One region of the Paenibacillus allorhizoplanae genome, then DNA from elsewhere that is predicted to be linked to it. Evidence: riboswitches for the same ligand, from Rfam matches in the RefSeq annotation. Region 1 holds a riboswitch; each other region holds the start of a gene.
The links. A riboswitch is a leader RNA that binds a small molecule or an ion and turns the genes downstream of it on or off. The one in region 1 is predicted to bind cyclic di-AMP.
Positions count from the first base shown of each region.

Region 2: linked by a shared signal. The riboswitch ahead of L6I86_RS27070 (ABC transporter ATP-binding protein) and the one ahead of L6I86_RS19765 (APC family permease) in region 1 are both predicted to bind cyclic di-AMP.
Region 3: linked by a shared signal. The riboswitch ahead of L6I86_RS23645 (C40 family peptidase) and the one ahead of L6I86_RS19765 (APC family permease) in region 1 are both predicted to bind cyclic di-AMP.
Region 4: linked by a shared signal. The riboswitch ahead of L6I86_RS17485 (C40 family peptidase) and the one ahead of L6I86_RS19765 (APC family permease) in region 1 are both predicted to bind cyclic di-AMP.

Region 1 is NZ_CAKMMW010000012.1:105,536-111,083, reverse strand. It holds gene L6I86_RS19780 (polysaccharide deacetylase family protein) at 29-1,093, opposite strand; gene L6I86_RS19775 (polysaccharide deacetylase family protein) at 1,206-2,183, opposite strand; gene L6I86_RS19770 (YqkE family protein) at 2,213-2,473, opposite strand; gene L6I86_RS19765 (APC family permease) at 2,519-4,354, opposite strand; cyclic di-AMP (ydaO/yuaA leader) riboswitch at 4,546-4,696, opposite strand; gene L6I86_RS19760 (MFS transporter) at 4,987-5,548, shown strand, end outside.
Region 2 is NZ_CAKMMW010000022.1:16,145-21,692, reverse strand. It holds gene L6I86_RS27075 (ABC transporter permease subunit) at 1-233, opposite strand, end outside; gene L6I86_RS27070 (ABC transporter ATP-binding protein) at 240-1,124, opposite strand; cyclic di-AMP (ydaO/yuaA leader) riboswitch at 1,240-1,406, opposite strand; gene L6I86_RS27065 (antibiotic biosynthesis monooxygenase family protein) at 1,816-2,145, shown strand; gene L6I86_RS27060 (AraC family transcriptional regulator) at 2,207-3,037, opposite strand; gene L6I86_RS27055 (beta-galactosidase) at 3,179-5,239, shown strand; gene L6I86_RS27050 (VOC family protein) at 5,283-5,548, opposite strand, start outside.
Region 3 is NZ_CAKMMW010000017.1:23,290-28,837, reverse strand. It holds gene L6I86_RS23650 (MSMEG_1061 family FMN-dependent PPOX-type flavoprotein) at 1-421, opposite strand, end outside; gene L6I86_RS23645 (C40 family peptidase) at 655-1,125, opposite strand; cyclic di-AMP (ydaO/yuaA leader) riboswitch at 1,129-1,267, opposite strand; gene L6I86_RS23640 (hypothetical protein) at 1,436-2,254, opposite strand; gene L6I86_RS23635 (M1 family metallopeptidase) at 2,340-4,340, opposite strand; gene L6I86_RS23630 (YwhD family protein) at 4,645-5,136, shown strand; gene L6I86_RS23625 (transglycosylase domain-containing protein) at 5,309-5,548, opposite strand, start outside.
Region 4 is NZ_CAKMMW010000010.1:5,371-10,918, forward strand. It holds gene L6I86_RS17475 (acetylxylan esterase) at 1-244, shown strand, start outside; gene L6I86_RS17480 (GNAT family N-acetyltransferase) at 309-821, shown strand; cyclic di-AMP (ydaO/yuaA leader) riboswitch at 919-1,081, shown strand; gene L6I86_RS17485 (C40 family peptidase) at 1,085-1,981, shown strand; gene L6I86_RS17490 (hypothetical protein) at 2,166-2,825, shown strand; gene yyaC (spore protease YyaC) at 3,025-3,579, shown strand; gene L6I86_RS17500 (ABC transporter ATP-binding protein) at 3,784-5,013, shown strand; partial or broken gene L6I86_RS17505 (ABC transporter ATP-binding protein) at 4,991-5,548, shown strand, end outside.

The DNA.
Region 1 (5,548 bases):
CAATGCGGCTCCCAGCTATAGTTTCACTTTACTTTTTATGATATAACTTCATTCGCCACATCAAATCATCTTCTGACATATACGATGTACCTGCATGGATTCTATAAATCTCATTACTTCCTATGGTATTGATCCCCTCTTTGGTCGTAAAGAAAAGTTCAATTCCCACTTCCTTTCCTACCCCAATGACCGTTTCATTATAGGAACCAAAAGGAAATGCAAGTAGACGATACTGCGGTCCTAACTCTTCCTCGATACGGTTTTCAGCCTTTAGCAGATCCTGTTTAATTCTCTTTCGATATTCATCGTCCGTTTCAATTCTTTTTTCATTTTCCAAATAAATGGGATTTGTAAGCATTGGCATAAGTGTATTCCCAGAACCCGCCTTGACTTTGTCATGGTGATCGTACGTATGAGAGTAAAAACTCATCCCGTTCTGCTTCATTTCTCTCATCTGATCCCATGTTAGACGCGGTGCCTTAGGATGATCTATAGAATCAACAACGATAAATTTAGTAGCATGGAAACCAAAGTTAAGTAGTTCAGGATACGCGTGGGTATAAAAGGATTCATAGCCATCATCAAACGTGATGACAACCGCATTTTGGGGAACCTTAGCCTCCCCCTTCATGAAATGCAGAAAATGTTCCATGGAGATGACATTGTAATCTTCTTTCTTCAACCTTTGCAGGTGACTTTTAAATCTTTTGGGGGAAATTGTAATTCCGTTTTCTTTTTCATCAATGTGATGATAGGCGAGTACGATGACTTTGTCGGTATAATGAACCTTTTGTTTACCATAATCTGCTTGGTCAAAAGCTAGCGCATTTACTTGACGCTGCCCCGGTTGTTGTTGCGTTTCGAGTTCTAGTTGCTGTACGACTGGCTTAACCTCTTGTTTTACCTCTTTTATTGCAACGGGTTCTGCAAACTGTTCATAAGAAGGCGTACGCTGTTCTTCGCTTATTACTTGTTCTGGACTAATAGTCTGCTCCAAGGACTTCGGCGAAGTTGCAGGTATGACTAAATAGAGGCAAAATAAAAAGCTAGAAAACAAAAGAACAGTAAACGCCAAATTCGTTGGATTTTGCAAATTCAGTCTATTCATGCTGACAACAACCCCGTAGATGAGATGATAATAAATTACGAAGATAGTATCATGAAAACGCTTTCTTGTAAACTATTTATTACATTACTTCCTCCTATTATTCGATAAGTTCCAAAGCGGCAAGCAGTACAAAGTTATAGCCTAATTTACGCAGCTGCGGTATCGCTTTGATGACACCCTCGGCGGTATCCTTCTCGGGATGATTCATGTGCGCAAGGACGATAGACCCGCTCGGAGCCTTCGATATGGCGTTGTACACTTGCTCCGTGTTATACGTCGCTCCCGCATCGCCAAGCACGGAGTATCCCGCTAGCTCGAACCCTAAATCATGCGCAACGGATACCGCAATCTCATCGTAAAATGCCGTACCCGAACGGAAAAATAAGGGCCTTTTCCCCGTCAGCTTCTCTATCTGATCCGCATTATCCTTCATTTCATGAATAACTTCTTTGACGTTCTTCGTACCCGCAATACCGTAGGCTGGCTTGCCTGTTACAGATAAGGGGCGGTGTTCGGTGCCATGATTTTCGATCTCAAACAAAGGGTTCGATGCCAGATCTTGAAAGGTAGACGGATTCGCAGCTATCCATCTTGCATTGATGAATAACGTAGCTGGAATCTGCTCCTGAATCAAATACTGGATCAACTTCTCATCATAGTCACTGCCTTCCTTCCCGCCGCAGGCATCAAAGGTGAGGGCAATTACTTTGTCCTTCGTATGTAAGCGTGTTTTCACACCGGGGACACGTTCTCCCCACTTCGTTGGACTCACAGAGGCATAACGGGCGATCAATGATTGTTCCACCGAAGCGAAGGCTGGGTCCGCCTCAATATCTACCGTTTTAACGGTTGGACTTTCGGATGATGGATGGAAGGATAACGTTGCAACAGGTGATACGATCGAATTACTCATTGGCGTTGTTAATGTCGTGTTCGCAGGTGGTACGGCAGATGGTGCAAGCGTTGGTATTGGTGTCAATGTTGTAGTACCAGCAGATGTAGATGCAACCGCCATTTCCACACCCTCAGCACTCGGCTCCACCCCACACCCTGCAAGCGTTATCATCGCACTCATAAAGAAAAGGAGGCACATCGTGCGCCCCCTCATTTATGTTTCCGCCAGTCTAATTTACTTTTCTCCAGCTGATAGGCAAAATCGTTCTCAAGACGCTTCTCTTCCGCCTTGCGAGCTGCTTCTACCCTAGCTCTCTCTGCATCCTTCTTCGCTTGCTCTTCCGCTTTCATCGCGTCAGCCTGGGCTTTGAGCCCTTCCAAAATTTCTGGACGCAGCAGATCTTTCAGCGTTGCAGGTTTATCTTGCACGCTAGCCGTAGCTGGCGTAATCTTTGCTTTCTTTTTCACCATAATAAGGTCACCTCGTCTACAAGTTCTCCCTATTATTGTACACTTCTATTGGTGTAAATGATACGGCACTGTTGCAACAACGATATCCTTATCGGCTTGAAGCTTCGAACGAATCCGCGCCGCAGATTGATTATGGAGCAGACGGTGCCACCATTTCTTCGGCATGAATTGCGGGAGAATAACCATGATCGACTGCTTCTCTGACACGTGGGTGTCGATGCGATCAATAAATTCAGCCAGCGGCTTCAGAATCGTTCTGTATCGTGATTTGAACACAACAAGTCGAACACCTGGATCCCAGATCTGCCACTTCTCCTGCATCGATTCTTCGTCCTCATCCGAGAAGGATACATAGAACGCGATGACGTTAGGCGAGAGCGATTTGGCATAGTTCAGGGTTTGCTCTACAGCTTTATGAATCCCTGCTACAGGCACGATAATGACCGGCTCTTTGGTGCACACACGGTCTTGTGTGATATCAATCCGCAGCTGTTTGGCTACGTCGTCGTAATGGTGACTGATTTTCGTAATGAGCCAGAGGAGTATCGGTGTAATGATAATGACAATCCAAGCACCCTCGCTAAACTTGGTAACTGAGAAAATGATAAGAACTGCAAGGGAGACGATACCGCCCAGGCCGTTAATGATCACCTTTCCGATCCAGCCAGATACGCGCTCTTTGAGCCATTTACGAACCAAACCCGTCTGAGCAAGTGTAAAAGATAAAAATACGCCAATCGCATAAAGCGGAATAAGTGCATCGGTTTTACCTTTAAAGCCAATCAATAGCAGGCTGGCTAAAACGCCTAGCGTAATAATGCCATAGTGATACGAAAGTCGATCCCCACGGAAGGAAAACATGCGCGGGAAGTTTTTGTCTTGGGCCATGATGGACGCCAAGATCGGGAAGCCATTAAAGCTTGTATTTGCAGCTAACACCAAGATTAGCATTGTCGCGATTTGCGTCGCGTAATACATAACACCTCGGCCAAAGGCTTGTTCCGTCACCATCGAAAGAACCGATGTATGACCGTTATGATCCGGTGCCACGCCATACCCTAAGGCAATCAACGTTACACCACCGAAGACGATGGCCAACAGGCCACCTAACGAGAGAAGTGTTCGTTTGGCATTTTTGACAGATGGCGTTCTAAAATGGGGCACGGCATCGGAGATCGCTTCGATCCCCGTTACAGCTGAACAACCAGACGAGAATGCTTTGAGAAGTACGAATAAGGTTAATGAGTTCGTCGCTGCGCTTGGTGCGAATTCGATCGCATGCGTATTCATAGATCCTGTCAGTAAATCGAAAATACCTTTACCCACTAACAAAAGGATACAAAGAATGAAAAAGTACGTTGGAATCGCGAATACCGTTCCTGATTCGGAGGTACCTCGTAAATTCAACCAGACCATAATCCAAACTAGTAAAATGGTCAGCGGAACAATGTACGGTACAGCCGATGGAAAAGCAGACGTAATTGCCTGGACACCAGCCGATATCGAAACGGCTACGGTTAAGGTATAGTCGATTAGCAGAGAGACACCGGTAAGACGTCCCCACACCATGCCTAAATTTTCTTTTGTCACCATATAAGCGCCGCCGCCCATCGGGTACGCTTCGATTACCTGTCTATAGCTGAGCACGAGCAGTAGAATCAAAGCGATAATCGAAACCGCAATCGGCAACGAGAAGGCAAACGCAGCAACCCCTACTGTCGCGAGCTCTAACAGAATTTGCTCCGTCCCATACGATACGGATGATAAGGCATCTGACGACAAGATAGGGAGGGCTTTCCAGACTGGCATTTTCTCCGACTCAATCTCACTGGACTTTAGCGGCTTACCGAACACAATTTTTTTCAATGAATCACTTGTCATTTCGCAGTTGTTCCTCCAATTAAAGCTAATTTCACTCATCTCACACAATAAACGGCTACGCCTTCCTTTAAAAAAAGGGAGCGTTTATCTAGAAATATAGCCAACTTACTGTGTGAAACCTATAGTCCTATATTTTTGAAAAATGGACGCAAAAAAACACAAGGATAGACCTTGTGTTTTGAACACATGTTCTCCTTTCTCACGTTCGCTTACGAGGTTAGCTGCCGGGTTCGGGCCGCGAGAAATCTGCCCTAAAAGGTACTCGTATCCGTACCCTTATTCACCCCATGTTACTCGTGGTTCCCCCGCTTTTCTTAAAAGAAAATTAAGCGAAATATTCAACTGTTCATGTACGTGTTGAATACTACTCTCTTCTACCAACATAGTAAAGGAGGGAAAAAACGTAAAAAGCTCTATCCGACCTCACGTTTCACCCAATAATTCGCTTACATTTACCTGATTCGTTGATTATCTTCCATTCTCGTAGGTAATCGTGGTATTTTGACTAAACAGCAAGGTTGCAATCCACCAATTTTACTGTTTCGTGCGAACAGGGTCAATTCATTGACACATGCTACCCGTCATGCTAAACTGTCACAAAATATATTATAGTTTAGATCGGAAGGTGTACCATGTCAGACAACGCAACCTCTTCAGCTCAAGGAACAACACACGCTCAACCTGAGATGCCTGGCCGCTTACGAGAAACGCCTGTCTCCTGGTTGCTCTGCTTTACGATTGTACTTGTCATCATGAACACGATGATGTTCAATCTGGCTCTGCCCAAGATTTCCTTACAATTTGAACTCAGCCCCTCTACGGCATCGTGGATTGTTACGGGATATTCGATCATTTTCGCCATCGCCTCGATCACCTATAGCCGCTTATCCGACTTCGTGCCTATTCGCAGGCTCTACGTCATTGCCCTGCTCTCGCTAGGCGGCGCCTCCATTCTAGGGCTGTTCACGGACAGCTTCGGACTGTTGCTGCTTACAAGGCTGATTCAAGCATCTGGCGCAGGCGCGATTCCCTCGCTGGGTATCGTATTCGTCACCCGCTACATTCCGTTGTCTCGTAGAGGCAGAGCCATGTCGCTCATCCTTTCCGCGGCTTCACTTGGCTTGGGCCTAGGTCCGGTCGCAGGCGGATCCATTGTTCAGTACCTGGGCTGGCATTTCCTATTCGTCATTACAG
Region 2 (5,548 bases), on a different contig from region 1:
TACATAAAGATGTACATATAGAACCCGAGTAGGGTACCAAACGTTTCGATTTGAATACCAAGCGCTTTCCTGACCCCTTCTGGATACCCTTCTAATATGGAAGAAAACTCAGCAAAATCCTTAGAAACCGAAGGAAAAAGGGATAGGAATAAAACGATGACCGCAATTAAGGAGCACGTCCACGTCATCGTGGATTTCCGATAAGCTCTCAATTCATGAAGGTATATATTCATCCCCCTCTAAGCCTCCTTCTCATAGTAGTGCATAAAGATCTCCTCTAAATCAGGCTCTTCGATCCACAGATTATCAATTTCGATTTCAGCAATCTTTCGCATGACTTGATTAATGTTGCCTTTAAATAAGAAGCTCGTCGTCTGGCCATGGACATCAATGTTATTGACCCCGGTCATTTTGAAAAAGTTAGGATCAAGCGCTTGTGCCGTATCCACTTTAAATCGCTTGAAGTTGTTTTCTTTTAACGTGCTGATTTTCTCAACCGTTACAATCCTGCCTTCCTTAATAATAGCGACTCGATCACATAATCTTTGAACTTCACTCAATATATGAGAGGAAAAAAGAATCGTAGCTCCTCTTTGATTCTGTTGTTCGAGCAATTCGAAAAACCTCTGCTGCATGAGCGGGTCCAGTCCACTTGTAGGTTCATCCAGAATAATGAGCTTAGGATCATGCAGCAACCCTTGAACGATGCCCACCTTCTTTTTGTTCCCCAGAGATAGATCATCAATTTTCTTCGTAACGTCTAGATCCATGATTTCAGCAAGTTCTTTGATTCTCTTGGTGCAATCCTTCTTGTAAAAGCTGGCCGAATACTTGAGTAGGTCGATCACCTTCATGTTGTCATAATAGAACACCTCGGACGGTAAATACCCGATCTCTTTCTTAATTTCTGGCGCAAACTGGATGCAGTCTTTCCCGAAAATTTTGGCACTGCCGCTAGTTGGAAAAATCAGTGACAGCAGCGTTCGAATCGTCGTTGATTTCCCTGCTCCATTCGGCCCAATAAACCCAAAGATCTCCCCTTCTTCGATTGAAAAACTAACATCGGTAATCCCTCTTGCGTTCCCATAGGTTTTGGTCAGATTGTTGATTTCAATAGCATGCATGGTATTGCCTCCTTATAACAATTATGTAACATTTTGGGTTGACGGCATGCAAAAAGAAGCCCTAAGAGTAGAGAATCTCTACTCTCGGACTTCTTTACATAAGAAGGCGAGTGTACGGTTCTCTCTCAATGCACCTACGAGGTTAGCTGTCGGATTCGGACTTGAGAGCGTCCTACCTAATGCTTGCGAGCATTAGGATTCACCCCATGAAGCCAAGTATTGCTTAAACGGCTTCGATTGGTTCCCCCGTTTCCCCTACTGGGAATTAAGTGGTTTCTTATTACCACATAAGAAAGTATAAGTTTTCGGTTCCCGAAAATAGCTTTCTTATTGGCGATAAAACCTACCTCTATACGCGGTCGCTCATCTTCGAGTGGCTTCGATAGAGGTTTTCTCACAAAAATCAACTTGTCGTAATGAATCTTACGCCGTTCTTTATCGAATGTAAAACGTAGATTCGCCTTTTATTTTTGCTTATTTGACTTTGGTAGTTGATGAAAGCGCATACATATAGGAGTGACGTTGATTATCCCATACTTTGCTACTTATTAGTGCTCTTTAGGAGATAAAGCTCTGTGGCGTCGGCTGCTAAGACGATCACGTCAATTCGAACACCATTGGAAACGATGAAATCAATCTGATATACTAACTCCAATAAATGGAACCTATGACTTTAAAATGGAGGAATCAAATGTCCACTTCAAGCATGATTACTATGGCGATGTATCGCCCCCATCCTGGGAAAGAAGCTGAACTAGCCGAGATTGTTAAAGGGCACATCCCTATGCTTCGCGAAGAAGGGCTTATCACCGAATTCCCGCCAGTGACACTTCAATCTGTAGATGGAACGCTAATTGAAATATTTGAGTGGTTATCAGAGGAATCTATGCACAAAGCGCATAGCTCCCCGAAAGTATGGCCGCTTTGGGAGAACATGATGAAAGTTGCCGAAATGGTAAGCCTCTCGTCACTTCCTGAGGCTGAGAAGCCTTTTCCGAATTTCAAAAGAGTCACGCTGTAGAGGCAATGGCTCGCAATAACATGTAAAAACCTTCAATTACTTGAAGGTTTTTTACGCGTTTTTAGTTGCTGTACAGCCGCCGATACTCCTGTGGCGTCATTCCGATATGCTCTCGGAAGCGCGCAATAAAATAGCTGCTCTGGGAAAATCCGACATGCTCTGCCACTTGCTTAATCGTCCATTCGGTAGACATGAGCAGTTGTTTAGCTACAACAAGACGACATTCGAACAGCCACACGACCGGAGTCCGCCCCATTACTTCGTGAAACATTCGACTAAAATAAAAGGTACTGAAACCTGCCTGCTCAGCCATCTGCAGGAGAGTTAGCGGTTTCGTGCAGTGCGTACGAATATATTCCGCAACCTCTCTCATCCGTGCGCGCTTATCCAGTATCGTTACTGTTCCGTGCGTCTCCGCACGTAAGGCAAGCTCAGCCAGCAGTTCATAGAGTTTTACAGCCAATTGTACCTCGTTCCGATCATACGGAGATGCCAGCGCCAGTAAGTCCCCGGTCAATTGTTTGAGCTTAGGTACATCCCTGTACGTAAACAGCCACACAGCTGAAGTGCCTTGATCATTCAACAGCCTGTCGAGTCCCTCTCCTGCAAGGTGTACCCAGAATACTTGCCACGGATCATTCGGATCCGTTCGATACTCCTGCTCAAGGCCCGCCCCGTAATAGAACCCTTGCCCTGCTTCCAGGGAATACTCCTTCCCATTCGCTTTGACATAGCCTTTACCACTTAATACAATATGCAAATTGGCTTGTTGCAACTGCCCCTTAAACCGCCATTCCTGATGCTCGGGGAAATCCGCATATTGACCAATCATATCCGGATAAACCGTGTAGTGTTTGTACATGGGCTCCGGTAATACATAGTGAATTCTCATATACCCTCCAAAGCGCAAAAATCTAATACATGCAGCAAAATGATGTTATATACATAATAATATAAAGAAATATAATAAGTACATAAGGATTTTGAATAACAAAAAATTACTATATCCATAGAAACGGGGATGTTATTATTCATGGAAAAGACCATTCCGGGTGAGAAATTTGATCTAGGCGTATGCTACTACCCTGAGCAGTGGCCTGAGGCTATGTGGGCGGACGACTATAGGAGAATGCGAGAAATCGGCTTTACCATCGTGCGAATGGGTGAGTTTGCATGGAATTTCTTTGAACCAGAGGAAGGGGTATTCGCCTTTGATCTGTTCGACCGCGCAATTGATCTTGCTCACGAGCATGGACTACAGGTCATTCTCGGCACTCCCACAGCAACACCGCCTGCTTGGATGACCTACAAATACCCAGAGATTCTGAATGCTAACTTTGATGGCGTGCAGTATCAGCACGGACTGAGACGTCACTACAATTACAGCAGCCCCATTTACCGCGAATACTGTGCGAAAATTACTGAGGCTATGGCGCGGCATTATGCCAACAATCCAGGGGTCGTAGGCTGGCAGATTGATAACGAGCTTAACTGTGAGGTGAACGTCTTCTATGCCGAAGCAGATCATGCCGCATTTCGGAAGTGGGTACAGGAGAAATATGGTACCTTAGACGCATTAAATGAGGCTTGGGGAACCGTCTTCTGGAATCAGAGCTACTCGGACTGGGAGCAAGTTCATTTGCCTCGCCCGGCGCCTTCCAAATCCGTTAACCCACATCAAGCGCTGGATGAAAAGCGATTTATCTCGGATAACACCATATCCTTCGCCCGTTTACAGGCAGACATCTTGCGACTGCTTGCCCCAACACAGTGGGTCACCACCAACGGCATGTTTGGCCATTTGGATAGCCATGCCATGACGGATGAACTGTTGGACTTCTTTTCTTTCGACTCGTATCCGAACTTCTCAACCATTTGGAACGATGCCGAGCGCGAGAATCCACTCATGGATCGCAGCAATTCCAACCAACTCACCAAGGTTCGTTCGATCTCACCCACTTTCTGCATTATGGAGCAGCAGTCAGGCCCTGGCGGTTGGGTGAACACAATGGGACAATCAGCACCCAAACCAGGCCAAATGCGATTATGGACCTATCAATCAGTTGCTCACGGGGCGGATATGGTCCTGTTTTTCAGATGGCGAACGGCAACATTTGGCACCGAAATTTATTGGCATGGGATCAACGATTACCATAACCGTCCTAACCGAAGGGTTGCTGAAGTAGCAACAATTAGCCAAGAATTGGGGAAAATCGGAGAGGTTATTGCCGGATCTCGTTTCACAGCGGAAGTGGCTATTCTGCACGATTATGACAATGAGTGGGATGGGGAACTTGACCAATATCATGGGCCGCTAACAAGAGAGAGTGAATACAACTGGGGGAAAGCCCTGCAGTTCAGCCATATCCCTTACGATTATTTGTATGTGCAAAATAAGACTACCCTAGATGACCTAGCTCGTTACAAGGTGCTCATCTACCCTCATCCTGCCATCATGTCAGAAGAAACGGCCGAGCTGCTTAAGCAGTATGCAGCTGCAGGAGGCAAGCTTATTTTTGGAGCCCGATCCGGTTATAAAGACCAACGCGGGCATTGCCGAATGACGCCATTCCCGGGTCTCATCGCAGAACTGTGCGGCATAACTGTGGAAGACTTTACGCTCGTCCTGAAAGAAGCGGCGACACCGAACTTGCGCTGGATCGATGGTGGAGACGACGCCAGTACGCCTGCACGTCTGTTCAACGACATTCTCCTGCCAGAGAGCGGCAGCGTAGAGACACTAGCCCTGTATGATGGCGACTACTATACAGGCAAACCGGCGCTTACCCGCAACCCATATGGCAGCGGTGAAGCCTATTATTTCGGGGCCGCGTTCAGCCGCGAGGTAGCGGATGGGTTGATCCGCCGCCTTGGGCTGCAGCCTGCTACCGCAGGTTGGGCGGAACTGCCGTCTGAGGTGGAGGTTGCCATCCGCGTGAAACGGGATCGCCGGTTTGCCTTTATCCTGAACTACACCGACAAACCAGTCAAAGCTAATCTGCTGAAGGAGCTGGAAGACTTGTTGGAAGGTGAACGGGTTCGTATGGGGGAGCTGGAGATAGCTCCTTATGGTGTGAAGGTTTTGGAACTATAATGAGAAAGGAACCGGTCAGCTGGCCGGTTCCTTTCTTCTCATTCTATCGATAATAGGACAACACCCAGCACACGCCATTTCGATCCGTAACGATGGCAAGCAGTCCGTTGAATGGCGCTTCATACATGTCCACGTTAATTGACCCACCTGTCGCAAGCTCTCCGTAGATGGTTCGAAACGCTTCCTCTCTCTCAATCGTCACGAACACTCTCACGTAATCACCTTTCATGATTGGCTTTGCCGCTAGTGTATCGGCAAACTTAAGGATGGCCCCCTCGACATGTAGGTCCGCGTTTAGCACTTCTTCTC
Region 3 (5,548 bases), on a different contig from region 1:
GCATAGTCGCAAGGAGCTCTTCATCATTCGTCAGCCAAGCGCGTCCGTTGACGCGGAGCACCGTCTCGACCCCAGGGATGATGAAGATAAGTCCCACCTGCGGGTTGGCCAGTAAATTATACATAGAATCTATACGACGATTTCCGAGTCTTTCCGGATAAATCAAGCGGTGATTATCGAGAACGCGAACGAAGCCTGGGCTATCGCCGCGGGGGGAAACATCAGACAATCCATTCGCACCCGATGTAGATAAGAAGAATAAAGATGATTTGGCTATGAATGCTTGGGCGTGTTCGTCAATTTGATTGATTACTTTATTTTGTACCGCAGGATGAGGCTCACCAATCATAGCTCTAATTTCATCAATGGATCGAACGATGCCGGGAAATGGGGGTAAAGTACGATCTTGTATGTTGTCCATGCGTTCTTTTCCTTCCTCGAGGCCAAGTGGCCATTATTCAAAATACCAGAATATATATAAGGAACATAATAATTTCGGCTGTATTTCCATAAACACTGTGAGAAGTCCTCGAAGGACGGCGTAGCCGGTTTTGTATATTGTAGTATACGCCGGTAGCCTCGTTCAAATGAATGAAGCCCTACAAACCGCTCTTACGAGCAAAGCTTGCAGGGCTTCATTCTGTGCCGAGAACATTACTTGGATTCAGCAGTTAGTTGATTGTAGATATCATCCCATAGAACACGTCTGGCTGATACATACCGCTTCGCATAATAGGATTCGCTCAACTTATTCTTAACAACACCTTGATTAGTAGCGGAGTGAACGAATTCACCATTACCGAGGTACATCCCTACGTGAGAGATACCGCTGCCATCTGTGTTGAAAAATACAAGATCGCCCTTACGAAGATCACTTTTGTCAACCCAGTAGCCTTCACTGTTTTGTGATTTAGAGCTGTGTGGGAGGTCGATGCCGAACTCGTCAAACAAGTAGGATGTGAAACCAGAGCAATCGAATCCTTTGGTTGTCGTTCCTGCCCATCTGTAAGGAGTTCCAACAAGCTCGTCCACTGCTTTATCCATATTGGATGCTGCGAAAACGCTTCCTACACTTACGCTCAAAAACAAAACAAGACTAAAAATAAGACCAACAACTTTCTTCAACTGCTTGTCTCCTTCCGGTGCCTACGAGGTTAGCTGGAGGGTTCGGTTGAAGGTTCCCTATGATCCCTGTCTTGCAAGATCAATTCACCCGGAGTGGTTCCCCCGTTTCCCCATAAACTGAGGAATTCGGCATGAAATATTTAGTTTTCTGATGCTAGTCCTTTTAATTCGTCATAAACAATGAAATTCCTCTTTTTTTGTTTAAAAAAAGGCGGGGAATTAGGCAAATAGTTCGGAAAATAGACAAAAAAAAGCCCCTTTCTCAAAGAGAAGGGGAGGACGCTTAAACTATTCGCTGTTTTGCTGGATATTAGTTGGATATTTTGGCAGAAAGAAGCTGATATTGGGAAGAAATGCCCCAAATTTGGATGAAAATGTGGAAGAGAGGATACAGTTGGTAAATGATTAGGGCTACCAGTCCTGCCCATAGGTAAGTGGCCGTGACTGTGATCCCTGCCAAAAGTCCTGTGAACAGTAATAGGATAATGGCAAGTCCGATAATCGGGAGCGAGTGTCGAAAGAAGGAGAAAATGGTAGATAGGATACCCAGCTTGGCCGCGATGGCGAATTGCACATGCATAAACAGAAGTTGTAGGAGAAAACCGTAGAGCATTAAACTGAGTATCCAAGGAAGAAGCTTGATAATGATCTGCTCGTAGGAGCTGCTATGCCCTAGAATATAAGTGGCTTTGGGAATAAGCCAGATAAGTGGGAAAAGCGTAAGTGCGATGCGAATCAGATACACGAGCAGGAAGGGGAGCATGAGCTGCTTCATCCCGCGAAAGAAACGATATCCCGCATTCTGGTGAGCGTGAGTGAGTGAATAGTAGACGCCGCCATTTAAGAGAGGCGTCAGCAGCATGCGAGCACATAGTAGGATAGCAAGCCACCATAGATAAGAATAACTGAGATCTGTTTTAATTAACTGAAACTGGCCCTCAGCTAGGAAAATCTGCAATGCCTGCTTGGGTTGCTCAGCGCCAGGGAACCGATGCATGAGGGGGACTAGAATACCTTGTACGAGCTTATACAGGAGAATACCCCAGCCCATCTGATATAGGAATAAAATGATCGTGGCAAAGGGCTGCGCCATGGCTGCCCGGAAGCCTGCTTTGATATAGGTGGCCAACGAGGGTTCCTCCTTAAAGTTTTCTTTAGAAAACTAGCATCGTAAGGATACGCTCAGAGTTTGTCATGAGACGTAAGCCAAGTCCTTACCAGGCGACTGAGCCAAATATGGCTTGCAGGAATTGAATAATACCTAGATTCCACCGAATTTGCCACTTCGTATTTAATTGCGTTTGATAGAAGTTGTTGATGTGCTTATTTTCGAGGATAAGTGTGTACTTAGGATCGACTCGTACCCAGTCGACAGGGGAGGCATGTGTTAATTTGAAGTCAATGCTTCCTTCCTTGCCATCCCATGTTTTATCTAGCGTCGTACCATCTGCGAAGTGGAACTGAATCGGCACTTCAGGTGAGTTGCCACCAAGCTTAATGATGCGGACCGTGCTCTCATAAGTCTCGGATCCCTTGGTACCCTGAGGTTTTACATGAACACTTTCGACCGAGTAATCCATCATCAGATTGCCATAGACATACTGATTAAAGAAGTCATCCCAATCTGTTTTACTAATCTCCTCTACGACCTGTTGGAAATCATTCGTAGACGGATGTTTAAACTGCCACTTTTGGAAATAGGATTTCATGATACGATCCATCGTCTTAGTGCCGACTTGCTGCTCAATTGCTTTGAGTACGAGCTTGCCACGCGTGTACACATTTTCAGCATATTGATCATGTCCTGTGTAAGCCCATGCATCTTTCTGAAGTCCATTTGGTGAGGTGATATAACTAGATTCGACAGGCAAATTAGGTGCATCACCGTATTCGGCTTCCATCACTTTATCCTCTGCATAAGAGGTGAAGCCTTCGTCGAGCCATGCTTCCTCGAATTCATTGCTGGCAACGAGACCATAGAAAAATTGGTGACCGATCTCATGGACGACGACGCGTTCCAGCTCTAAGTCTGGATCTTTGTCGCTAGCTCCCCATGCGGTGACTAAGGTTGGATATTCCATGCCGCCGGCGCCATTCCCGCCAGGAGGGGGGACGACGATGGAGAGGGTAGAGTACGGATACGTTCCGTACCACTGACTGTAACGGGATAGTGCTTTTTTGGCTGCATACATGTAACGATCTTTTAAATCTTGATGGTTAGGATCCAGATACAGTTTAATTTTTACCCCTGGAACTTGTGGTGCAGAGAAGGGCTCTTCCACATAGACGAAATGAGGAGAGGCTGACCAGGCGAAGTCATGCACATCCTCGGCATAGAATTGGTATGTCTTCGTGCCCTTGTCCGTCACAGCAGGTTTAACAGGAAATCCAGTCGCTGCCACAATGTAATTCGCAGGCACCTGGATTTTCACATCGTACATGCCGAAATCCGCATAGAACTCGGAGTTTCCGTGGTATTGGTGGAGATCCCAGCCAGGCTCAGCCCGTCCCCTAGTTCCCTTGCGCTCATAGGCAGCAACCTTCGGAAACCATTGACCAGCCATAACGAAGTCGCCGACATACCCCATTCTGGCAAAAGCTGCAGGCAGCTTAACAAGGAATTCGGTTGTGATGGTTACACTTTCCCCAGGTCCAACAGGCTTGGATAACGGTATTTTGAGCAGCGTGTGGTCATCCTTATTGCCGTCATCCGGTTGTACGAATGACATCCGCTTGGTGAGATCATCACCCGTATCTGATTTCACGGAAAGCAGTTCCATACTGCCGCTACTCTCATCTTTCGCTTCGTCGTCCCGCAGCTTCCCGCCAGATTCGCGCATAAATGTCGTTTTCTTCGAAGCGAACGCATTCGGATAGAGGTGAAGATACATGTCTTGTACTGGAACTGAGCCAGGATTTTCCCATGTGAGTGTTTGTTGTCCTTGGAGCTGTTGGGTTTCTGGTGTGTAGGCAACATTCATGTGATATTCGGCAATACGATAACTAAGTGGTGTTGAGGTTTCTAACGGTTTGCCATTATCTGCAGGCTGCATGTCCGGTGTCTGAACATGGGGAACATCTTTAGAGACGACAGGAACAGTCCCTCTTGGTGTGGAGGGGAGCAAGGTGTTCGTTATTAACACTGCGCCGGCAGCAAGGAGCATGACAGCAAACCACTGTACCTTGCGGCTATTGAATAGAGCATTCATATCCATGAGATTCACCCCGCCTAAACAAGCATCTACAGCATGTATATGTAGACAACCTAGGGAATATTTCTGCGAGGTGAAAGAAATGTGAGAAAACCCCAAACGAGGCAACTCAAGCATGAGCGACGGCGTTCAAAGAGGAAGGTTTTATCGCCAATTAGAAAGACGTTTTCGGCAGCCGAAAACTTACACTTTCTAATGTAGAGAGAAATATCCATGGGAGCCTGCCGCCACTTGTTCTACCGGGAGACTTTCGCTACAATGAAAGCATGTCGTCATTTTAACCTAATGTAGAGTGGAAGGTGCCCTTATGGAAGCGGATAAGAAGAAGCTGGCCTTAAATATAGTAAGCTCGAAAGTGAATCACAAAGGCTTCGGTGCAGGAGCCATTGATCTAAGTAACGTCTCCGGTATCATTATTGATGGGGATGAAGCGTATTTGGATGAAGGAACTCTTCATGCGAAGAGTAAGATCGAGAAAGGGATTAAGTTCTCCACGAACAAGGAGGATGTCCCGAATGGCCGTAAAGCATGGATCGTGTGGGTAGCGGTTGATCGGACAGAAGAGGGCGCGTACTATGCGGGGATGTCCGCTTGCGAAATGCTAGTCGATACCGAAGCGCGCCGCGGATGGAAGATTCTTGCGGAGCACGTGAACAAAATGGACGGCGCAATGAAACGTAAATTCATCCTAGAGGGCTTGTCTGACAGTGAGCGAACAGCCCTTCGGAACTGCCTGATTGCGCACAATGAAGACTGGTGGAACCGCTCGGATCAAAGCCTCAAGGACGCACTCTCCTAAGCTTTAAGCGGCGAATATGGAGAATATGAACATTATGTGTCATCCATTGTTCCGCAATGTCGAAGCGGGTATACTATACCCTAGTGTATGTTACCTCATATACTAGGACAGCAAAAAGGCAGGACTAAGACGCGCTTAGTACTGCCTTTTTGTGTTTTTATTTAGTGGAAAGTTAGTCGTTCCACCAGCGTTTTAGATCGTTCCACCAAGAGCCGTTATCGCCTTTGGAACCGGCTTTTTGACCGCCTGCCGCATCTGGATTAGCAGGTTTGCCTGTACAATATGTTGTGGGTTCAGTGCCCGTAAGGAAAGCCTCCATTTTGGCATTCGGACAGTCCTCATTAGACAATTTGCCGCTTAGCGGATCAATGTAAACCGTCGTCACACCTTCAGGGATCGGGAACAGCTTTGG
Region 4 (5,548 bases), on a different contig from region 1:
GTATCTGCCGGATGTACTGCGAACAGTTTCTTATTTCGATATCATGAATCTGGGTGATCGTATTCAGCAGCCTGTTCACGTTACGGTAGGGTTGAAGGATACGTGCTGCTTACCAGAAGCCATTTTTGCTGCGTATAACCGAATCGAATCTGCACACAAATCAATTGAAGTGTACCCCTTCATGGGACATGCGACACCTCCAGGCTCCCACGCTGCGGCACATGCCTTTTTCTCAAAATGGTAGGGACTGAAGTAAGAAGCTTCCTGGTTGGATAACCTATAGCTAACTTGAAGGAAGGTGCTGACAGATGGAAAAAGTGGATTCATTTGAAGAGGTATTCGAGCTGATGGAAGCGGCTTTTCCTGTAACCGAAATAAGGACATATGAAGGTCAGCGGGCGCTGTTATCTCATCCTAATTACAGCATCGATGTCGAGAGAGATGCACAAGGGCAACTGCTTGGCTTCTTGGCCAGTTGGAGCTTTAGCACGTTTCGATTCGTGGAACATATCGCAGTCAATGCCGCCACAAGAGGTGGTGGGATTGGCAAGCGAATGCTGACGACGTATATGAGCCGCACAAGCACGCCTATCGTACTTGAAGTCGAGCCTCCGACTGCCTCAGATGCTACGCGGAGAATTGAATTCTATAAGCGCTGCGGTTTCCATTTGAACCTATTCCCTTATGCGCAGCCTCCCCTCAGAGAAGGGCAACTCACATTGCCTCTCAACATTATGAGTTATCCTAGTCCAATGACGGAAAAAGAGTTTAATCCCAGTAAGCATATCCTGTTTACCGAAGTGTATAAGCAGCTGCTCTGAGAAGAGCGGCTGTTTTTGTGTGCTTTTACATAGAAAAGGAAACACTTACCATCTCGCAAAAGTTGTCAGGGCAAAACGAACTATGCTAGTCTAACATAGACAAAAAATGCCGAATCTCAGAGCATCGAAAGCTCTGGTACGGGGGACTTCTTTACTTGGGGTGAATGAATGCTCAGTTAGCCATAGGCTAATGGGGCTTACTAGGGAAAACCTCTTCCCGAACCCGTCAACTAACCTCGGAGGCTTCAAGGAGGCACAACGTTTTGAAACTTTTTACCAAAAGCTTTATTTGTTCATGCGCTCTTCTAGGCGCAGCCAATTCTCTGTTCGCCGCTCCATCCACGCATGCTGCTGTCCCAGACACTTCTTCAGTGAAGGTTCAAGTCAATGATGAATTGGTGCAGTTCCCGGAAGTACAGCCGTTTATTGATACGGAAGGTACACTTCAGGTGCCACTACGTGTGTTGTCGGAGAAATTAGGTTACCAAGTGGGATGGGCGAAGCAAGGCGATGAAGTCGTCGTCACGCTTAAGAACAAAGAACAGGCGATTCAACTCACAACGGACGATGAGCAAGCGGTCGTGAACAGTAAGTTAGTTGAATTAGAGAGCAGTCCAACTTTGGTTAAGGGGAGTACCTATGTCCCTCTACGCTTTGTTACAGAGACGTTTGGTTCTGCAATTGAGTGGAACGATGCGAATAAAATCGCCATCGTGGAAGTGGACGGCAAGACTCATAAGCCAGCCTGGATTGCACCGCCACCAGCAGTTTTAGCAGCCCCAGTGGCCAAGGTCGTTCAGTCATCCATTGCAGCTCAAATTATTCAAGCAGCAACGACATTTAAAGGGACACCTTACCGATGGGGAGGAACTACACCTAAGGGCTTCGATTGCTCAGGATTCGTTCGTTATGTATACGAGGCCAAAGGGATCGAGTTGCCACGCACCTCCGTGCAAATGTACGATAAAGCGGGGGCAAGAGTGACGGATTTGAAAGTGGGGGACCTCGTCTTCTTTGCTTCTGGTATCGTCAATCATGTAGGCATTTACATCGGAAATAATCAATTCATTTCCTCGACAACGTCCGTTGGTGTAACGGTTGATAGTCTCGCTAGCTCCTATTGGGGCTCGAGATATGTAGGTGCCAAACGGGTGTTATAAGATAGTTACGAAATCAGGTATAAGTACCGGTGTAAGAGCGTATGTTCGCTATGTCTTTCTGTATGGAAGGCAAAGCGGCAGATGCTCTTTTTTTTGCGCGAATTTGTGCGATTTTTATCGAATTTTTGAGAATTATAGCCTATAATGGAACAATGGTTGGAAGAAAGTAGGTGACGCGTACGACATGCAAGTCAGTGTCTGGAAAAGCTGGTTTCATAAAATTAAATTGTCGGGTCGAACAGATCGCATGTATAACGTGGAAACAGGTCCTGCCATACCGGAAGACATTCGGGTTGTGATTAAACAATTTTTTCATACGTATAACCATTTCAAAGGGGCTAGGGAATACCAAACAGATACGTTTATTAAAGAAGTATTTTACGCAACAAAACAAGATCCAAGGGATCAGCGCTCCATAGATGAGATGGAAACTTATATTCAGAGCAAGAATGTGAATCGGTTACGACTGAAATCTTATGTAGTTGATGAATATTTACGTGTTGGTGAGAAGGTGTGTATGATCGGTGTGACGCGGGAGTTTAGCAATGCGCATCGTAATCGTGTGCTTTATTTTATCATACAAGAAGAAGGCACTTGGCGGTTCCATCATATCGTGAGATCGCATCATGGCAAAATTCTTGAGAAATTTCAGGTGAAGGAACAGGTAGGATTTGTGGTTGGGGATGATAAAGTAGCACTGCTCTTTCTAACACATGCCGATTCGGCGGATGCTTCCACGTTTATGTTAGGGGATTATGTTCACTCTGAAGGCTATCTGGAAGTGGAGCAAGAGGTCAGCGGTCAGCTCTATTATCGCATCGTTCGAATGAATCGCGTACATTAAGATGGTTAAATAGTCAGATCTATAAGTGCGTGTTCAAAAAGTCCGGTTTTAAGCACTATAAGCGGCATGAATAGGCTTTGCTCGGTCGTCGAGTAACGCTTATTTGGTGTATGTGAATACGGAAGTATGCAAGTGGACACAGCCCACCTCCATATGAAAGAATGGAACTATCATGCATGAGGTGAAAGGTTAGGTGTACATGCCTGAAAGGGAGGCAAAGATGGAGAAAGAACCGATGGGGCTGGAGGAGCAGTTTTGGAAAAAAGTGGATGGCGAGCAGTTAGGTCAGCTTCTACAAATGATTACGGTGAGTAAGGGGCTGGAGCCTAGTGGGGTTGCTTTTGTATGTATAGGAACAGATCGCTCAACAGGCGATTCACTAGGTCCACTTGTGGGAAGTAGGCTTGCAGAGCTAGGCTATCCTTATGTCATCGGTACGCTGGCAGCACCGTGTGATGCTACTAATTTGGCTTTGCGCTTGCAGGAAATTCCACCGAGTGTTGTTGTTATTGCGATAGATGCGTGTTTAGGTAGGAAATTGAGTGTGGGATTGTACCAATTGTCGAACCAGCCACTGGCTCCAGGGAAATCAGTAGGAAAAGTCTTACCGCCTATTGGTGATTACACGATTGCTGCGATCGTGAACGTGGATGGACCTAGACAGTATAATGTCCTGCAAACGACTTCGTTATTTCGTGTTATGCAGATGGCAGAAGAAGTAATCCGTGCAATTGTTTATGCAATTCCTTTGTAGCTGAGGGGCAGCAAAGAGGAGAAAGATCGGAGTGATTGGTGAGTGATCGGACCAGGTGGGCCAGGAGGAATGGGGCGGCTTTCCGACCGGAATCGTCCAAAGGCCAAGTTGAAGGATGTATCGGTACGAAGGATTTTGTTATTGTTCAAAAGGTATTGGGGACAGCTCTTGGTCATTATCGGCTTGGCACTGCTTGCGGCAGTGATGGGGTTGATCCCCCCTCTAGTCATGAAGGAAATTATTGATACCGCAATTCCGCAGGGACGTGTTCAGCTATTGTCCGTGATGGCGCTGCTGTTAATCGTGCTGCCTGTGTTGAGCGGAATGGTAGGCGTATGGCAGAACCATCTCAATACCAAAGTAACCCAAGGGGTTATTCGGGATTTGGGGCAGTCGTTGTTTCACAATCTGCAGCGGCAATCCATGTCGTTCTTCACGGACGCGCGATCTGGTGAAATTGTTCAGCGGATCACAGGGGACGTGCAGTCGGTACAGAGTGTGGTTACGTCCATTGTCGTCTCTTCGATCACGCAAATCGTCATTGTTTTCACAACCATAGGTATCTTGTTTGCGTTAGATTGGAAGTTGGCGATCATATCGGTACTTATCCTGCCACTTTTCGTACTGCCTGTGAAAAAAGTATCCAAGCTGCGGAAAGACTTACGGATTGAAACGCAAAAGGTGCGTTCCGACATTACCTCGCAGCTGAATGAGAATTTTGGCATTTCGGGTGCGTTGTTGACGCGGATTTTTGGTAGAGAGAAGCAACAAGAGCAAGAATTCACAACGATGAATCAAAAGGTGATGGATCTCGAGCTGCGGCTCAATCTGGTCGGTCGTTGGTTCGGAATGGCAACGAGCACGTTAGGACCGTTAGGTACGGCCATTATTTATATCTATGGCGGCTACTCCGTCATTCAGGGGGATATGACTTTAGGCTCGATCGTCGCGTTCACGGCGTATTTGGGACGGTTGTATATGCCTGTAGGGACATTGCTGAATCTACACGTCGAGGTAGCGACAGCGCTGGGGGTATTCCAGCGGATTTTTGAGTATCAGGATATGGTGCCTGATGTCATGGATGCTGAGGGTGCGCGCCAGCTAGGGCCTGTGACGGGGCATGTGCGGTATAAGCAGGTGTCTTTTGCTTATAAGGTTGGGGAACAAAGTAGAGCGAAGGAGAAAGGGAAGCTTGCGAAAGCAGGAGAGAGAGGGAAAGCGGAGGAGCAGGGCGGAGAAGCTGAGAAGCTATTGGAGTCAGGCCAGAAGCGAAGAACGGTGGAACAAGGAGAGAGAGAGGCTGGTGGATCGAGGCGAAGGAGCAGAGAGAGGGAAGCTGACGGATCTAGGCAAAGGAACAGAGAGAGAGAGGCTTGCGGATCGAGGAGGGGAAAGGGAGAAGGTGCAGTATGCGCTGCGCGACATCACCTTTGAGGCGCAGCCAGGTGAGATGGTTGCGCTTGTTGGACCCAGCGGCGCCGGGAAGTCGACGCTGATCGGGATGATTGCGCGGCTGTACGACCCGACAGCTGGCGTTGTTGAGGTCGACGGGGTGAACGTCCGCGACGTGGAGTTAGCGTCGCTGCGCGCACAGATCGCGTACGTGACGCAGGAGTCTTTTCTGTTCCACGCGACGATTGGCGACAACCTGCGCTTCGCGCGGGAGGACGCTACGCGTGAGGAGATGGAGGCCGCTTGTCGGCAGGCCTACATCCACGATTTCATCGTGTCGCTCCCCGAAGGGTACGACACGATGGTCGGAGAGCGCGGCCACCGGCTCTCCGGTGGCGAGCGCCAGCGGATCGCGATTGCTCGCGCGATCCTGAAGCGCCCGCGCATCCTCATCCTCGATGAGGCGACGTCGCACTTGGACTCGGAATCCGAGTCCTATGTGCAGGCGGCGCTCGAGGAGCTGATGCAAGGGCGCACGACGCTCGTGATCGCGCACCGGCTCTCCACGGTGCTGGCC